Regions from separate parts of the Methylobacterium sp. WL64 genome, predicted to be linked through region 2. Evidence: riboswitches for the same ligand, from Rfam matches in the RefSeq annotation. Region 2 holds a riboswitch; each other region holds the start of a gene.

Region 1 (5,339 bases), on a different contig from region 2:
CGACCGGATTCAGGCAATGGACCCCGGCGGCGACGCAGTTCTACCGGTGATGCACCCTTCGACCGGGGGCGGCCGCGGGCACGCTCGATCACGGTGGCCGGCGCCGATCCCCTCGAGGCATGCCACGTCCCTTCCGGCTAGGCGGCGAGAGATGCAGACGAGGAACGGTTTCTTCAGTGCCAACAGCGCAGATTACCGACCACTCTATGCGGATGCTGCCTATTGGCCGCTCATACGTTGAGCAAGACGGCAAACGCCACCATCCTTCCGGGGCTGGGAGAGCATGATGAACGACGCACCAGACCCGCCCGACGGCGCGTTCGCCAGGACGCTTCTGCTGTTCGCGGTGACCATCGCGGTCATCGCGGTCTCGGCCTACATCCTGATCCGGATGGATTGAGCGCAGTCAGAGGATCTTGCAGCTTCCGTAGCTCATCTTGATCTCGCCGCGATCCTCCGGATTGAGCTGCGCCTCGACGAAGTTCAGCTTGTTTAGGTCGATCAGAAGAAAATATACGCCGTTCTGGCACTTGATCGCGTTGCGCGGGGTCCGTTCATTCAAGCGCGGCGACGCCACCTGACATTCGTAATAGTCGGACCGCCCGGCGGAGAGGACGGTCAGCAAGCCGCCGCCGGAGACCAACGAGAAGGTCCGCGCCCGGTGCGGCTGAGGCTTTGCACCCTCGGGGCCGGGGGCCGCGTCGAGCCCCACCGAGACGTCCTCCGTACAGGTCATCGGGCGGCGCAACTGAGAGGCTGCCGGTGCGATGCTCAGAATGAGGACCGCACCAGCGAGCGCTACCCTGTGGGCAATCATCGGCGGCAGATCCGTGATTCGTGGGTAGTTCTAACCGACAAGCTAAGGCGTCGCCCGTCGATGTAAATCTCGCCTCCGCGGGTCACGGAGCCAATCAACAGATTTACCGCCGCGCGCGATGTCACTTCATCTGCGATGACCGGTCAAGATGGTGCGATCGACAGCACCGCCTCGTTCTATGCCGGTCGATCCGCGTCCCTGTCGGGAGCCGCGTCCCGATGTATGGCTTGCGGCGGCTTCCGCCGGCCCGCGTGGTCGCGGGCGGCCACGCTCGCAGCGGGATGGACACGCGCTGCGAGCGGGTGGTGCCGGGGCGCAGGCTTGCGGCAAGGGGAGGGACCCGCGCCGGAAGCGCGATCCGGATCCGGCAAGGCCGTTCGGATCGTTGTGCGCAGCGCTAACGCGTCGGCGCAGCCGGGCCGGCCGCGTAGCTCGACACCGTCGGGGGCAGGGCGGCGGGCGCCGGCGTTTCCGCCTTGGCGGCGCGGGAGTTGCGCTTCTCGTAGAAGGCATTGCCGCCGGCTACGGCCACGTAGTGCATGTTCGTGTACGGGAAGTGGTGGCCGGCCGTGTGGAAATACATCGCCTTCCCGACCTTCGGGTGACGCTCGCCCGCCAGCACCGCGTCGGCGGCATCCGCCACCTTTTGGAGGTCGCGGTCCTGCATCGGCTTGGTCAGGACGCCGGGGGCGAACTGCCCGGGCTGCCCGACCACCGCACAGATGCCGCCCGGGAAGATCGCGGCCTCCATCCGGTTCATGACCACGGTGCCGACGGCCAGCAGACCGGATTCGTCGCTGCGGTTCGATTCGAAATACATGGCCCGGCCGAGGCAGTCGCGCTCGGCGTCGGTGACCACCATCGACGGCTTGCGGCCGAGGATCGATCCTGTGGTCAGGGGTGACGCGGTGTTGCACGCACCGAGGCCGCCGGCGAGCGCCAGCGCGACCAGCCCCGAAACGGTCTTGATCCTCTCGCTACCCTGCATGCATCAGCGCTCCGTCCTCCGGCCTCGGGGCAGGGCGATCGCCCTGCCCGGCGTCGCCACTCTCGATCGTTGTACGCGCCAAGCTTGTGTGCACGTTCGCGGCGAGGATGTGGCGGGCCGGCATGCGTGGATCGCCCCGAACGCCGGTCGGCCCGCGCTGGCGGACCACGGACAGCCCTGGAACGCGGCCCCTCGCGGGACGGACCGGAGCCGCAGCGGGAGCCGCAGGTCCGGGCGGAAAAGCTTCGCGATACCATTAGCGTAGCATCGCCCGGAGCCGTCCGGGATCGGAGGGACGAGTCCCCCGGTCGGCGGCCTCGTTCGGCTGGAACGAGAGCCGGCCGAGGGCCCGGTGTCATCCGATAGACACACACGCCGCCAACCGGTGCCGGGACGTTGACGGGACCCAAGCCTTGGCTCGAAGGTGGCCGGGACGGTTCCCTTCGGGGATCAAAAGGGAACGCGGTGAGGGGTCTTCCCCGAATCCGCGGCTGCCCCCGCAACTGTAAGCGGTGAGCCTTCTCGTCACCACGTCACTGGGCCGCCTCGCCCGGGAAGACGACGAGAGGGCGGCGACCCGTGAGCCAGGAGACCTGCCGTCAGTCGTGGTCACACGCGAAACGCGCTGGGCGGGGTGTCCTGGCGGGTGCCGGGACGCCCGCGCGAGCGCGGTCGGCGCGGCCTCGTTCGCGGTGACGTGCCACTGCCGTCGCCCGAGGTCCCGTGTCCCGTCCTGTGCCGCGCTTGACGCTCTCGAAACTGGCCGTGCTGACGGCCCTGGCGCTGCTGCCCCCGGCGGCCTCCGCCCGGGACGGATCCCGGCCGAGCCAGGACACCGAGGCGACGCTCGACGAGATCTCGGTCACCGCAGAGCCTTCCGGGGCCCCGCGGGGCGGTGCCGCCGCGAGTGCGGGCTATGTCAGCGGCGTGACCGGCATCGGCGGCCCGCTCCTGCCCGTGGCTTCCGCCAGCGCGGGGGTGATCACGGGCGCCCAGCTCAACAGCCGGCCGGTGACGCGTCCCGGCGAGGTGCTGGAGGCGGTGCCGGGCCTGATCGTCACCCAGCATAGCGGGGAGGGGAAGGCCAACCAGTTCTTCCTGCGCGGCTTCAACCTCGACCACGGTACCGACATCGCCCTGTTCCTGGACGGCATGCCGCTCAACATGCGCACCCACGCCCACGGGCAGGGCTATGCCGACATCAACTTCCTGATCCCCGAACTCGTCGGCGCGGTGGAGTTCCACAAGGGGCCGTACTTCGTACGCGACGGCGATTTCGCCTCCGCCGGCTCGGTGCGGATCGACTATCTCGACACCGTCCAGAAAAACCTCGCGCTCACCGCCATCGGCAGCTTCGGCTACAAGCGCGCGCTCACCATCGCCTCGACCCCGATCGGGGACGGCAACCTCCTGGTCGCGGCCGACGCACAGGTCTACGACGGTCCGTGGGTGGTCCCGGACGCCCTGCGCAAGATCAGCACCGTCGCCCGCTACAGCCAGGGCACGGCGCTCGACGGCTTCTCGGTCACGGGCATGGCCTATGCCAGCCGCTGGACCGCCACCAACCAGATCCCCGAGCGGGCCGTCGCTCAGGGGCTGATCGGCCGATACGGCACGATCAACCCCACGGATGGCGGGGATACGAGCCGCCTCTCGCTGTCCGGCCGCTTCAGCAGCACCGACGACACAGGCGTGACCCGGGCCTCGGCCTACGTGATCCGCTCGCAGCTCAACCTGTTCAACGACTTCACTTATGTCCTCAACGACCCCGTCGCGGGCGACCAGTTCCACCAGCTCGACCAGCGCATCATCGGCGGCGGCGAGGCGCTGCACATCTTCCAGGGCGCGTTGTTCGGGCGTCCGATGGAGAACGAGGTCGGCGTGCAGACCCGGACCGACAGCATCCGGGTCGGGCTGTTCAACACGACGAACCGGCAATACCGCTCGGGCGTGCTCGACGATCGGGTGCTGGAGACGAGCGGGGCCTTCTATTTCGACAACCGGGTGCGCTGGACCGACTGGCTGCGCACCAGCCTCGGCTTCCGCGCCGATTGCTATGATGCCCGCGTCGCCTCGGACACGCCGGCCAATTCGGGCCGGGCCCGCGACGGCATCGTCAATACTAAGCTCGGCCTGACCCTCGGACCGTGGTTCGACACCGAGTTCTACGTGAATTACGGCGGCGGCTTCCACTCGAACGACGTGCGCGGGGTGACTGCCACGGTCGATCCGGCAAGCCCCCTGTTCAACATCGGCCGCGCGCCGTTCCTGGTGCCCTCGACCGGCTACGAGGTCGGGCTGCGCAACCGCTCGATCGCCGGGCTGGAGACCAGCCTCGCCTTGTTCCGGCTCGACTTCGCGTCCGAAAACCTGTTCCAGGGCGACACCGGCACCACGGAGCCGAGCCGCCCGACCCGGCGCTTCGGCGTCGAGTGGACGAACCGCTACGCGCTGACGCCGTTCCTGTCGCTGGAGGGCGATCTGACGATCACCAACGCCCGGTTCTCCGATTCCGACCCAGTCGGCACCCGGGTGCCGGAGGCGCCTACCACCATCGCGTCGGCCGGCATCACCTTCGGCGCGCCGCTCGGCTGGTTCGGCTCCCTGCGGTTCCGGTATTTCGGGCCGCGCCCGCTGATCGAGGACAATTCCATCCGCTCGCGCCCGACCGCCCTGTTCAACGGCCGGGTCGGCTACGCCTTCGAGAACGGGGTCAGCGTCTCCCTCGACGTGCTGAACCTGACCAACAGCAAGTCCGACCAGATCACCTACGCCTACGTCTCGCGCCTGCCCGGGGAGCCCGCCGAGGGCCTGACCGACCGCGTGTTCCACCCGGCCGAGCCCACGGCCGTGCGCCTCACCATCGCAGGCCGGTTCTGAGCGCGGCCGATTCTGAGCGCGACCCCGGGGCCCGGAGGGGATCCGGCTCAGTGCTGGCCCTGCCCGGACGCCAGGATGGCCACGCCCACCGCGATGATCGCGATCCCCACTAGCATGGTCGGGCTGATCGCCTCGCCGTACAGCCACGCGCCGCCGAGTGCGGCGCCGATCATGCCGACCCCGGACCAGATCGCGTAGACCACCCCGATCGGCAGCATGTCCATGCTGCTCGACATCAGCCATAGGGCGGTGCCGTAGCCGACCGCCACGATCAGGGTGGGGCCCGGCTTGGTCAGGCCGTCGGCGGCCTTCAGCGCCAGGGTGGCGGTGACCTCCGCGCCGATCGCGAGCCCGAGGATCAGGAAAGAGTTCATCGCGCGGAAGACCTTTTGTGCAGGCGCGGAGCCAGTCTCAAGTGAAAATCGGTTCTTCGGATCGGCAAGGACGATCAGGGGAGGACGATCAGGTAAGGACGGTGGGTTGCAGTTTGTGCGCGGCAGCCTCCTCCCATAAGGTGCCGCCGGCGTTCGGGAGCCCTTTTCCGTCGAATCGATGAAGATTTTCGAATCCTCCGCACTAGGCACGCGCGGCTGAGCGCCGAATTCAACGTCCGACCGGGTTGGCCCTTCGTTAACGCCTCCTCATCATGGTCGC
Region 2 (5,339 bases):
TTGGCGACCCGCTCGGGCACGTCGATCGGCTGGTTGCCGGCATACGAGACGGTCGCGCCGTTCACGCTCTGATTGAACGTATCGTATTGCGCGTGCAGGAGCGCGAGGTTGCCGTCCAGCCGCCAGCCCGGGGCGAGGTGCCAGCCAAGCGCCAGCTCGAAGCCCTGCGAGGATTGCTGGCCGACCTGGGTCGACACGGTCGGCTGACCCGGCACGGTCGAGATCAGGTTGTCCTTGACGATCCGGTATCCGGCAACCGTCCATTCCAGTGCGCCGTCGAATGCGAGGCCCTTGGCGCCGATTTCGACCTGCGTGCCGGTGGCGAGCTGGAACCCTGAGAGCGACTGCGTCAGGGTGATGAGGCTGTTCACCGGGTCGGTCGCGAAGCTGTACTGGGCGTAGAGCGCGTTGTCCGGCGTCGGGTTGTAGACCAGCCCGAACCGGTAGCCGAGCGCCTGATAGGTTTTCTCGAACTGTGATCCGCTCTGCAAATCCTCGCGACGGAGCGTCGGCACGTCCAGGCGCACGCCGGTGAGGAACGAGAGCTTGTCCGACAGGATCACCCGGTCCTCGGCGAAGACCGAGGCCTGGCTGGTCTGTGTCGCGTAGGCCGGCTGCGCCCGCCCGTTCTGCGGGAAGTATCCTGGATCGTAGCCTATCAGCGGCACGCTGGTGGTCTGGTCGAAGGTGAAATTGTTCGTGTGGCGGAAGTCGATGTGGTTCACGTCGAACCCGACCGCGAACGCGTTCGGCAGGCCGAACAGGTTGCCCTTGACGCTCGCGTCCAGGCGATTCCCGACCTGTTCCTGGCTGTGGTAGATCTCGGTGTAGCTGCCCCGGTCGACCAGCCCGGTGCCGCGGTTGTAGGTGTATTGCTCGGTATCGAGCCAATGCCGCCGGCTGGTGAGCCGATAGGCCGTATTGCGCACGATGATGTCGTCCGAGGGCGTCCACTCGGTCTTGAACTGGGTCCAGTTATCCGACCAGGTAATCTTCGCGTCGCGGACGTTGTAGTTGTTGAACCGGATCAGGTCCGGGATCCTACCCTCGACCAGGGGCGTGCCCCAGTAGCGCGCCGGCTCCTGGTAGCCGAGGTCGTGGCTCACCGTGACGGCGAGGTCCGGGCTCGGCTGGAACAGCAGGGCGGCCGAGACGGCGAGGTTGCGGAAATCGCCCTCCGGCCGGATCCAGCCATCCGCGCGGTTGCCGCTGACGTTGAGGCGGTACGCGAAGGTGTCGCCGAATTCCTCGCGCCCGAGCGCCCCGCCCGAATCCAGCGCCAGCCGCGCGACGCCGTCGGTGCCGATCACCGCGCGCGCGGTGTTGATCGGCGCGAAGACCGGCTTCTTCGGCACCACGTTGATCACGCCGCCAATGGCGCCGTCGCCGTAGAGCACCGAGGACGGGCCGCGCAGCACCTCGATACGCTCGACGTTCCAGGTGTCGAACGGGAACGTGACCGTGTTGGCCCCGACATAGAAGCGTGTGCCGTCGTAGAGCTGCTGGATCGAGTTCGGGCCCGCGAAACCGCGCGACGTGAAGGCGCCGTTGCCGTTGCCCGGCGCCGCGATCGTGGTGATGCCGGTGGCGTCCTGGGTCACGGCTTCGGCGATCGTGTCCTGGCCGCGCAGCCGTGCGGTCTCGCCCGACACGATATCGACGCTCGCCGGCGTCTCCAGCGGCGTCAGCCCGAGCCGGCTCGCGGTCCGGTCGGGCGTGCGCAGGTTCAGCCCGGTCGGCGCAGCGCGGGTCAGGCTGACGCCGCCCTCCCCCTCGACGGAGAGCTGATCGAGGGTCACGGTTTCCTGGGCTGCGGCCGGGCTTGCCAGGAGCGTGAGCATGGCACCGCAGAGCGGTCTACGCCGGCTGCGACGAGGAAGTTTGGATCGCGACATGGTGAGGATAGGTCCGAGCGCGGCGGCCGCCGGTTCAGATGCCCTAATAGCAATGTAATAACATTACAATTGCGGATGCGTGTCTGATCCGGTCCGGTCCACGCGCGGCGGCCCGGGTGAAGGATCAGGCCGCGTGCAAACGCGGCCGGGATCGGCACGACAAGGGAAAGCATCGGGAACCGGGACGCGGGCGCGCTTGCTGTGGCACGTCACCGCGAACGAGGCCTCGCCGACCGCGCTCGCGCACGGCCGTCTCGACACCCGCCAGGACACCCCGCCTGACGCGTTTCGCGTGTGACCACGGCTGACGGCAGGTCTCCTGGCTCGCGGGTCGCCGCCCTCGCACCGTCTTCCCGGGCTTGAGACCCAGTGACGTGGTGGTGAAGGACTCGCCGCTCACAGTTGCGGGGACAGCCGCGGTTTCAGGGCAGGCCCCTCACCGCGTTCCCTTTTGATCCCCGAGGGGAACCGTCGCCGACTAGCGTGGCTGTATGCCGGTGGAACGTCAAGCGTGTGGATATCCGGCCCCCTGCGTGGGCGGCCTGCGATCAGGCGCACGATCGCCTCGCGCGATGCTTAACGGATCACGGGCCCCCGACGGTATGGCGCAAAATTTTGTATTTCCACCGTACTAGTATTTTTGGACATGACTTGCTGTTCTAACGAATTATAAATTTATTTTCCAAATATCAGCGTTGTTATTCTGGAACTAAGCAAATTGACATCCGCTTTTTACCTTTATAAAAATACCGGAACTTTTTTTGATCTGTCGCGTAAAATTTTCGAGCCGAAATCGGAGGTGGTTCAAGACGGCGCATCGGCTAAAATAGTGGTTTTCGCTCTGTCGCTTATTCGCCAAATTTGCAAAACCTGGTAGGAGAATCATTATGAATTCACCTTATGTATTAGAGAATCCCTGTCATCCTGGCGGGTTCGTTCGCCGCAATATCCTTGAGCCGCGTAACCTAACCGTCATGGCTGCGGCCAGCCTGCTCAACGTGACGCGCCAAACGCTGTCCGACTTCTTGAACGAGAAGATCGCTCTTACGGCCGAACTGGCTCTGCGGGTCGAGAAGGTGTTCGGGGCCCGCATGGAGATGCTGATGGAGATGCAGACCCACTACGATATCTCGCGCGCGCGGAAACTCGAACAGAAGGTCGAGAGGGAACTCGCGGGCCGGACCGGCGTCCAGACCCCGACCGAAAGGCCTCAGGTAATCGTCAAGCGCGTTCACGCGTTTGGGTGAGCTCAATTCGTGGCGACCGGTTGTCCGGGATGCCGGGCCGTTACCGGATCTCCCCTGCGCGACGCGGGGTGAACGCGCATTGGTCGGGCCTCCACGCCTTGTCGTCGCTTCTTGGCCGGGACGCACCGCTTTGCGACGCATGATGGACGGCTCCGGAAAACACCTCGGCACGTTTCCGCGCGGGACCGGGTGACGATCGCAGGGGGACCAGTCCCCATGCCTTGATATCGTTCGTCGTCACGGGCCAAGGCGATCGGCATTCTCCAGATCGGACGGTACCGCGCACGCGACCCTGATCGTGTTTCATCGGAGACATTTGCTCAGGCTGTATCGCGATCAAAACATTATGCATATTTCTGAAGTTTTGCAGATTAATACAGTCAAATTCTCGATTTATTCGAAATAAATTTGTAAATCTGGATGAGATTGACATGCTGCAATCCGGTTGATATCGGCGATTTGATCGGATCTGCAAGACAATAAAATATATAACCGGCAAAATAAAGTAAGACTGTGGGTGGCTGAGGTAGTCGGCGATTCTGATGTTGCTGATGGAGCGCTGCTTGCGCCCATGTGCCCGTGAGGTCTGCCGCAGTTCCGATCAGTCGATCAAAACGCTCATCCGAAAACGATTGTGTCAATCGACGAAGGAGTCCCAGGTGAACGCTGTCCATCAACCGGCAAATCCGTGTCATCCCGGTCTGTTTGTTCGCCGCAAGGTCTTCGAGCCGCGCAACCTGACCATCATGGAGGCTGCCGGTCTTCTGGGCGTCACGCGTCACGCGCTCACCGACTTTCTCACCGAGAAGACCCCTTTGACTGCCGACCTGGCTTTCCAGATCGAGCAGGCGTTCGGGTACAGCATGGAAATGATGATGGAGATGCAGAAGCAGTTCGACATCGCCGCCGTGCGCAGGCGCGAGCGGAATGTTCGAAACGAGTCAATGTCCAAGGCCTGGTCCCAGGTCGCCGCGACACGGCTCCAGGTTGCGCAGACACGGGCTCATACGTCCGAACGGAAGCACGCCTTCGCGTAACGTTCGCACCTATCGGATCTCGGCTCGAGCGATCGCCGCCGAAGTCGGAGGCGGGTTCGGCATACGTGAGCGCGTTAAATCAAGGCTTTAGAACTGCTCCCGATGGCAACGTGTTCGGGAGCAGATCTAGGGATCATGGAGACCGAAGCTGTCGCAGCCGAGGGCGGGACTGTATGCTCGCCCTGCAAAGCCTCAACTTGTTCGACAGAATAGTCCGAGCAGCCGATAGGCCCGGGTAGGCCCGGAGGGGGTCCAAGGGCTCGCGACGCCCGCTGCGTCGGCGTTCGATGAAGCAGCGGTGAAATAGAACACCCGCTCGACGAAGCTTTCGGCACGTTGGACCCATCTGGTAGAGTGTACGGCCGACAACGAGGCGTTGCGCGCCGCCGCCGGGAGCCACGGACCCTGCACCCCGGGCCGTTGTCGGTTTACGAGCCGCAGCATACCAGGCCGCATGAATGTTTAGCGCCCCCCACCAGAGATTCGCATGAAGGCGCTGGGCTTGCCCTGGCGCGGGCGCCAGCTGCTCGTCGCCGAGGTCTATACCGACGACGGGCGCCTCAAGGGCGTGCGGCAGCTCGGGGGCAGCGTCGAATTCGTTGAGCCGGCCGAGGCGGCGCTCGTTCGGGAATTCCGGGACGAGCTTGGTCTCACGGTGCGGATCCTCGGCGTCCCGTTCGTGACGGAGAACCTCTACACCCACGAGGGCAGCTCGGGCCACGAGGTGCTGTTTCTGTTCCCGGTTGGCCTGCCGCCGGGCCCGCTCGATACGCGGGAATGCGTCGTCTTCCACGAGGATTGCGGCACGCCGTGCGTCGCCCGCTGGTACGATCTGGACGTCCTCGATCGCGACGGCGGTCCCGCGTTGTACCCGGTCGGACTGAAGGCGCGGCTATTGGCCGAGCGGCGATCGTAGGCGCGCGTACCTGTGCCGAAGGGCGCTTTCCCTGCCGGGCGCACGGTGCGGCTGCTAAACGACGGCGGTGGAATCACCCACGCCGAGCCCGCGTCCGTGCCCTACCCCATCGCCGCGTCCGCCCTCGATCTGATCGGCGGCACGCCGTTGATCGCCCTCGGTCGCGTCCATCCCGGGCCGGGCCGCATCCTGGCCAAGGCCGAATTCATGCAGCCCGGCGGGAGTGTGAAGGATCGTGCCGCCC
Region 3 (5,339 bases), on a different contig from region 2:
GGTGCCGGCCTACGGCGCCGGGCGGGTCAGCCTCGCGGTCTACCCCGGCGGCCACATGTTCTACTCGCGGGACGATTCCCGGGCCGCGTTCAAGCGGGACGTCGAGCGCCTGTACCGGGATGCCGTACAGGCGCGCGGGGCGACCGCGGACCCCGTCGAGCACCGTGAGGACAAGCCCTGATCCTCAGGCGGCGTCGTCGAAGGCCAGCGCCTCGGCCGGGTACTCGATCATCATTCGGCGCTGCGCGTCGGTGTTCTGCCACGCGCCGACCTTGATATAGCGCTCCTCCAAGTCCCGGACCTCGATGACCCGGTCGATCGACGGAATACCCCGGAAGATCTGCGGCCAGTTGGACGCGAAGTAGAAGACCTGCTCGACCCGCTCGGACAGGTGGCAGATCGCCGGGCCGAAGGTCCCCAGGCCGAACACGAGGTAGCGGCCGTTGACCAAGGCCGTGACGTCGGCGATCAGCGACTCGCTCTGCGTCTCCACCGGCAATCCGAGACCCTGCGCATAGGCCTCGACCGCGGCGATCACCGGGTTCAGCCGGTTCTCGAAGACCAGCTTGATCGAGCGGATGCGGCCCTCGCCGAGCAGCCGGTCGATCACCATGCGGTAGAACGCGAAGGGCGGCTGGGGATAATGCGGGTCGACCCAGGTGCTGAAGATGTCGCCCGAGCGGATGTGGATCAGGAGCTGGTCGTCGGGCTTGGGCGGGACCGTCGCCGGCAGGCCGTTGAACAGGGGGCGGATCATCCCCTGGATGATCGCCCGTGAATCCGGCGGCGCGTCGAGGCTCACCTGCCGCTGGAACTGCGTCGGATCGAAGAACAGGCCGGACAGGAAGTACCCGTCGGTCGGCAGCGGCTCGTCCGGAGGCAGGAAGGTGATGCCGTCACAAGTCAGCCGCTCGGTCAGGAAGATGACTTTGCTGCGGTCGAACTTCGGAACCGCCACGTATTTCAGGTTCAGCGCCTTCGCGACCGACAGGGCGATGATGTACTGGATCAAGCAGTTGCCGAAGGCGCCGTTCTGGAACACCGCCACGCCCACGAGGGCGCCGCTCGTGCGACCCGGATTGCTCTCCAGGGTATAGGCGGTGAAGGCGTTGGCGCCGGGCTTCTCGTTCAGGAGCGTCACGTCGAGGCCCAGCATGGCCCGCAGGGCGATCAGGTCGAACGCCGCCTCCTCGCACATGACCCGGACCGTGACGTTCGGCATCGAGGCCGGCATCGCGACGCGGACGGAACGCGTCCAGGCGCGCTCGTCGGCCTCAATGACGACCGTGCCGGCCTCCGACTCGACCGGACGGGACGCGATGCCCGGTGCGGACCACGTCACGCCGTCCTGCGAGAACAGGATGGCGCCCTCCGCGACCGAACCGCCCTCCCCGCACGGGATCCCGACAACGGACCGGACCGGGAAGCGGCCGCCGAGGTCGAGGTCCAGCCAGGTCCTATCCGCCTCGACAACGCGCTGCGGGGCGCGGCCGGACGCGAGATCGACGAGGGCGGATGTCGGGGCGTCTTCCGGGGCCATCGTGTCTCCGAGGCGGGCTGGACCAAACGCGCCGAGGTCGGGGCCGGAGGGCGCGCCCGGCGGTGCCCGTATCGAACCCGACGCGTCAAGCCCATGGGCGCACCGCGAGGGCGCCCGACCGATTCATTCTCCCGTCTTGGTCTTGAGCAGCAGGATCTCGATATCGCGCTGCGGGACGAAGTCCCTCATCACCGTCTCGAAGGTCGTCGGGCCGGTCTTCTTCACGTTGGCCCCGCAGAACGAGACCAGGGTCGTAGGATCCCCCTTGTCCACGACCAGCTTGAACTGGCCGATCGGGCCAGCCCAGTTGCCGCCGGAGCTGATCACGTGGGAGAGGGACCGTTCGTAGGCCTGGAACGCCCGGCTGCCGTCGGCGCTCGACCGCCGGTACAGGGCCTGGGCCACCCGCTCGAAGGTCGGGTCCGTGCAATATCGGGTCGCGTAGTGCGCCTTCTGCGCCGGGTCGAGGTTCGGCCCGCCGTAGGACAGGCTCGCGAGACCGCCGAGGCTCGGGACGTAGCTCTGGCGCACCGCGATCTCGCGCCCGGCGGGAAAGACCTGCCGGCGCCAGAATTTCGACTTCAATGTCCAGAGCGGGGCATCCGCGATCGTCCCGTCCTTGTGCTCCTGCCGCTCCAGGATGCCGGCCGCGATCAGGTCGCGCCGCTGGCGCTCGCCGAGGCGGCGCAGGGCCGCTTCCGTCGCCGCGGTGGTTGGCACGAGCGGGATCCCCAGCGCCTTGAGCCGAGCGGTGATCTCCACGGGCGGTGTATCGCTCCGCATCAGGAACGCCCGCTGCTCGACCTGCGATTCGACAGGCTCGCCATCGACCGCGGACTGGAACTTCAGGAAGTTGTCGTGCGCCGGATCGGGGAGCGAAACCAGCATCTCGGAGTCGCCGGTGATGTCGGGCATTGGGAACGCGATCGTGGTCACGATGTCGGAATCGGTCAGGTTGCGGAACCGATAGTCGATCTGCACGGCCTGCTCGGAGAGGTACAGATCCTCGGCCGCGAGGGCGATCGTGTCGGCCTTTTCCAGGACGAGCCCCCCGGCGATGAGCGCGGCGGTGCTGTCGTCGGACCGGACCGGAAGGGACGTGGCCGCCAGGACGACGAGGGCCAGCGACAAGGTACGCATCGACATCAACGCTCAAGGGTTCGAGAATCGGACATGGGCCGGAATCGTCCACGCCGGCCGTTACACGGCGCCGGTGCCGCGGGCCAAGCGCCGACGGCGGTCGCGACGCGTCGAAGTCCGTCCCGCCGATGCGTTTCGACACTCACGGCCACCGCCCGACCCGCATATCCGTGCCGTACCCCAAGAGTCCGAAACGATTCCGCCGGGCCTCCGTTGTGCGAGAGCTGTCATGCGTCTACAACGATGGCGTGACGGTGCCCCGGAGACGGGGTGAAAAGGGAATGCGGTGAGGGGTACGAACCTCGAAACCGCGGCTGCCCCCGCAACTGTGAGCGGCGAGCGTCTGCCAGTAGGCCACCGGAGCGATCCGGGAAGGCGGCAGGCGCGCCGAGCCGCGAGCCAGGAGACCTGCCGTCACGATGAGATCCCGCAATGCCGCCGGTGGGGCGGTTGGAGACATGTTGATGACCACCTCGACCCTCGCCCCCATCGCCACCGGCACCCGCGCCGGAGAGCGTCCGGTTGCCGTCGCGCTCGCGGCCTTCCTGGGCCTCGGCCTCCTGTTCATGGCGGGCTTCTCGCCGGCGATCGCGCTGCACAACGCCGCGCACGATTTCCGGCATACCCAGAACTTCCCCTGCCACTGACGCCCCTGGCGCAGGGATGATCATCCGGCTTCTGTCGGCGGCCCTGGCCGCCGGCTTCCTCGCGGCCGCCGTCGTGACCGGCCTCGAGTTGACGCTGACGTCGCCGCTGATCGTGGCGGCCGAGCGCTATGAGACCAAGCAGACGCACCAGGCCGAGCGCAGGCTCCCGATCATGTCGGCTCAGGTCGTGCTGGCTCATGCGGGGCACGATCATGGCACACCGGACGCCGCACCCGAGTGGCAGCCCGGCGAGGGGTTGCCCCGGATGGCCTTCACCGCTCTGGCGACGCTCGTGGGCGGGGTCGGCTACGCCCTCCTGCTCGGTGCGGTGATCTTGGCCTGCGGCCGTGAGCCGACGCGGCAGGTCGGTGTCGCGTTCGCGATCGCGGGCTTCGCCAGCGTCGCTCTGGCCCCGGGCCTGGGATTGCCGCCGGAATTGCCGGGCAGCGAGGCGGCACCGCTCGCCGCCCGTCAGGCCTGGTGGGTGATGACCGCCGCCGCCACCGGGATGGGCCTGTACCTGATCACGGTCCGGCGCTCGCTGATCGCGATCCTGGGCGGCCTCGTGCTGATCGTGGCGCCGCACGTCGCCGGTGCGCCGCAGGCTGCGGAGGTGTCCTCGGAGCTTCCCGCGGCACTCGCGGCGCAGTTCGTGGCGCGCTCGCTGGCGATCAGCTTCGTCTTCTGGATGCTGATCGGCCTCGGCTTCGGCTGGGCCTGGCAGGCTTTCGGCCGTGGAAACGCACGCGGGACGGTGCATGCCTGAGGCCGTCATGCCTGAGACCGTCCTTTACGTTTGTACGACCTGTCGCCGCCCGGGCGACGATCCGGACGGGCCCCGGGCCGGCGCGCGCCTGCTCGAGGCCCTGCGCGCGCGCAACACGTCCGGGCAGCTGCGGATCGAGGGGGTCGAGTGCCTGTCGGTGTGCAAGCGGCCCTGTTCCGTGGCGGTCGTGTCCGAGACCCGCTGGACCTACGTCTACGGCGATATGGACCCGTCCGAGTCGGCGGCGACCATCCTGGACGGGCTGGCCGCTTACGCGGCGACGCCGGACGGCATCGTGCCCTGGCGGGAGCGCCCTGCCGCATTCAAGACCGGCGTGATCGCCCGCATCCCGCCCTTTCCCGATCCCCGCCCGCTTCCGGCCGGCACCTTGGAGGCTGCGGAATGACCATCGTGACCAAGATCCCCTGCACCATCGTCACCGGCTTCCTGGGGGCCGGCAAGACGACGCTGGTCCGCCACGTCATCGAGAACGCCAAGGGCCGCCGCCTGGCGATCCTGGTCAACGAGTTCGGTGATGTCGGCTTCGACAAGTCGTTCCTGGCCGCCTGCGGCGTCGAGGGCTGCACCGAGGACTCCATCGTGGAGCTGCCGAACGGCTGCATCTGCTGCACGGTCGCCGACGACTTCGTGCCGGCGCTCGAGAGCCTGCTCGGTCGCGCCGAGCCGCCGGAGCACATCCTGATCGAGACCTCCGGCCTCGCCCTGCCGAAGCCGCTGGTCCAGGCGTTCCAGTGGCCGGCCATCCGCTCGCGGGTCACCGTCGACGGCGTCGTCGCCGTGGTGGACGGGCCGGCCGTGGCCGCGGGCGCCTTCGCGGAGGATCCCGAGGCCCTGGCCGCCCAGCGCGCCGCCGACACGGCGGTCGACCACGACAACCCGCTGGAGGAGGTGTTCGAGGACCAGCTCCTCTGTGCCGACCTCGTCGTGCTCAACAAGTCCGACCTGCTCGACGCCGAGACCCGCGCCCGGGTTCGCGCCGAGGTCGAGGCTCACCTGCCCCGCGCCGTGAAGGTGGTGGAGACCGAGAACGGCGCCATCGACCCGCTGGTGCTGCTCGGGCTCGGCGCCGCGGCCGAGGACGACCTCGACGCCCGCCCCTCGCATCACGGCGACGGCGAGGACCACGACCACGACGACTTCGAGACCGTAGCCCTGCCGATCCGCCCGGCCGTCACGGCCGGCAACCTCGCGGCCCGCGTCGAGAAGGCTGCCGAGGCCGCGGGTG

The links. Region 2 has a riboswitch for cobalamin ahead of FV242_RS05185 (TonB-dependent siderophore receptor). Riboswitches for the same ligand answer to the same signal wherever they lie in the genome.
Positions count from the first base shown of each region.
Region 1: linked by a shared signal. The riboswitch ahead of FV242_RS08100 (TonB-dependent receptor) and the one ahead of FV242_RS05185 (TonB-dependent siderophore receptor) in region 2 are both predicted to bind cobalamin.
Region 3: linked by a shared signal. The riboswitch ahead of FV242_RS08750 (CbtB domain-containing protein) and the one ahead of FV242_RS05185 (TonB-dependent siderophore receptor) in region 2 are both predicted to bind cobalamin.

Region 1 covers NZ_VRVA01000011.1:15,097-20,435, reverse strand. Annotated here, with positions in the region: partial or broken gene FV242_RS08115 (transglycosylase SLT domain-containing protein) at 1-50, shown strand, start outside; gene FV242_RS08110 (hypothetical protein) at 407-817, opposite strand; gene FV242_RS08105 (cell wall hydrolase) at 1,215-1,805, opposite strand; cobalamin riboswitch at 2,223-2,421, shown strand; gene FV242_RS08100 (TonB-dependent receptor) at 2,661-4,685, shown strand; gene FV242_RS08095 (multidrug efflux SMR transporter) at 4,733-5,059, opposite strand.
Region 2 covers NZ_VRVA01000006.1:65,630-70,968, reverse strand. Annotated here, with positions in the region: gene FV242_RS05185 (TonB-dependent siderophore receptor) at 1-1,841, opposite strand, end outside; cobalamin riboswitch at 2,187-2,383, opposite strand; gene FV242_RS05180 (HigA family addiction module antitoxin) at 2,783-3,142, shown strand; gene FV242_RS05175 (HigA family addiction module antitoxin) at 3,685-4,179, shown strand; gene FV242_RS05170 (NUDIX hydrolase) at 4,667-5,095, shown strand; gene FV242_RS05165 (PLP-dependent cysteine synthase family protein) at 5,192-5,339, shown strand, end outside.
Region 3 covers NZ_VRVA01000012.1:22,700-28,038, forward strand. Annotated here, with positions in the region: gene FV242_RS08735 (S10 family peptidase) at 1-181, shown strand, start outside; gene FV242_RS08740 (coagulation factor 5 8 type domain-containing protein) at 185-1,540, opposite strand; gene FV242_RS08745 (DUF4424 domain-containing protein) at 1,664-2,686, opposite strand; cobalamin riboswitch at 2,916-3,111, shown strand; gene FV242_RS08750 (CbtB domain-containing protein) at 3,145-3,327, shown strand; gene FV242_RS08755 (CbtA family protein) at 3,344-4,093, shown strand; gene FV242_RS08760 (DUF1636 domain-containing protein) at 4,101-4,499, shown strand; gene cobW (cobalamin biosynthesis protein CobW) at 4,496-5,339, shown strand, end outside.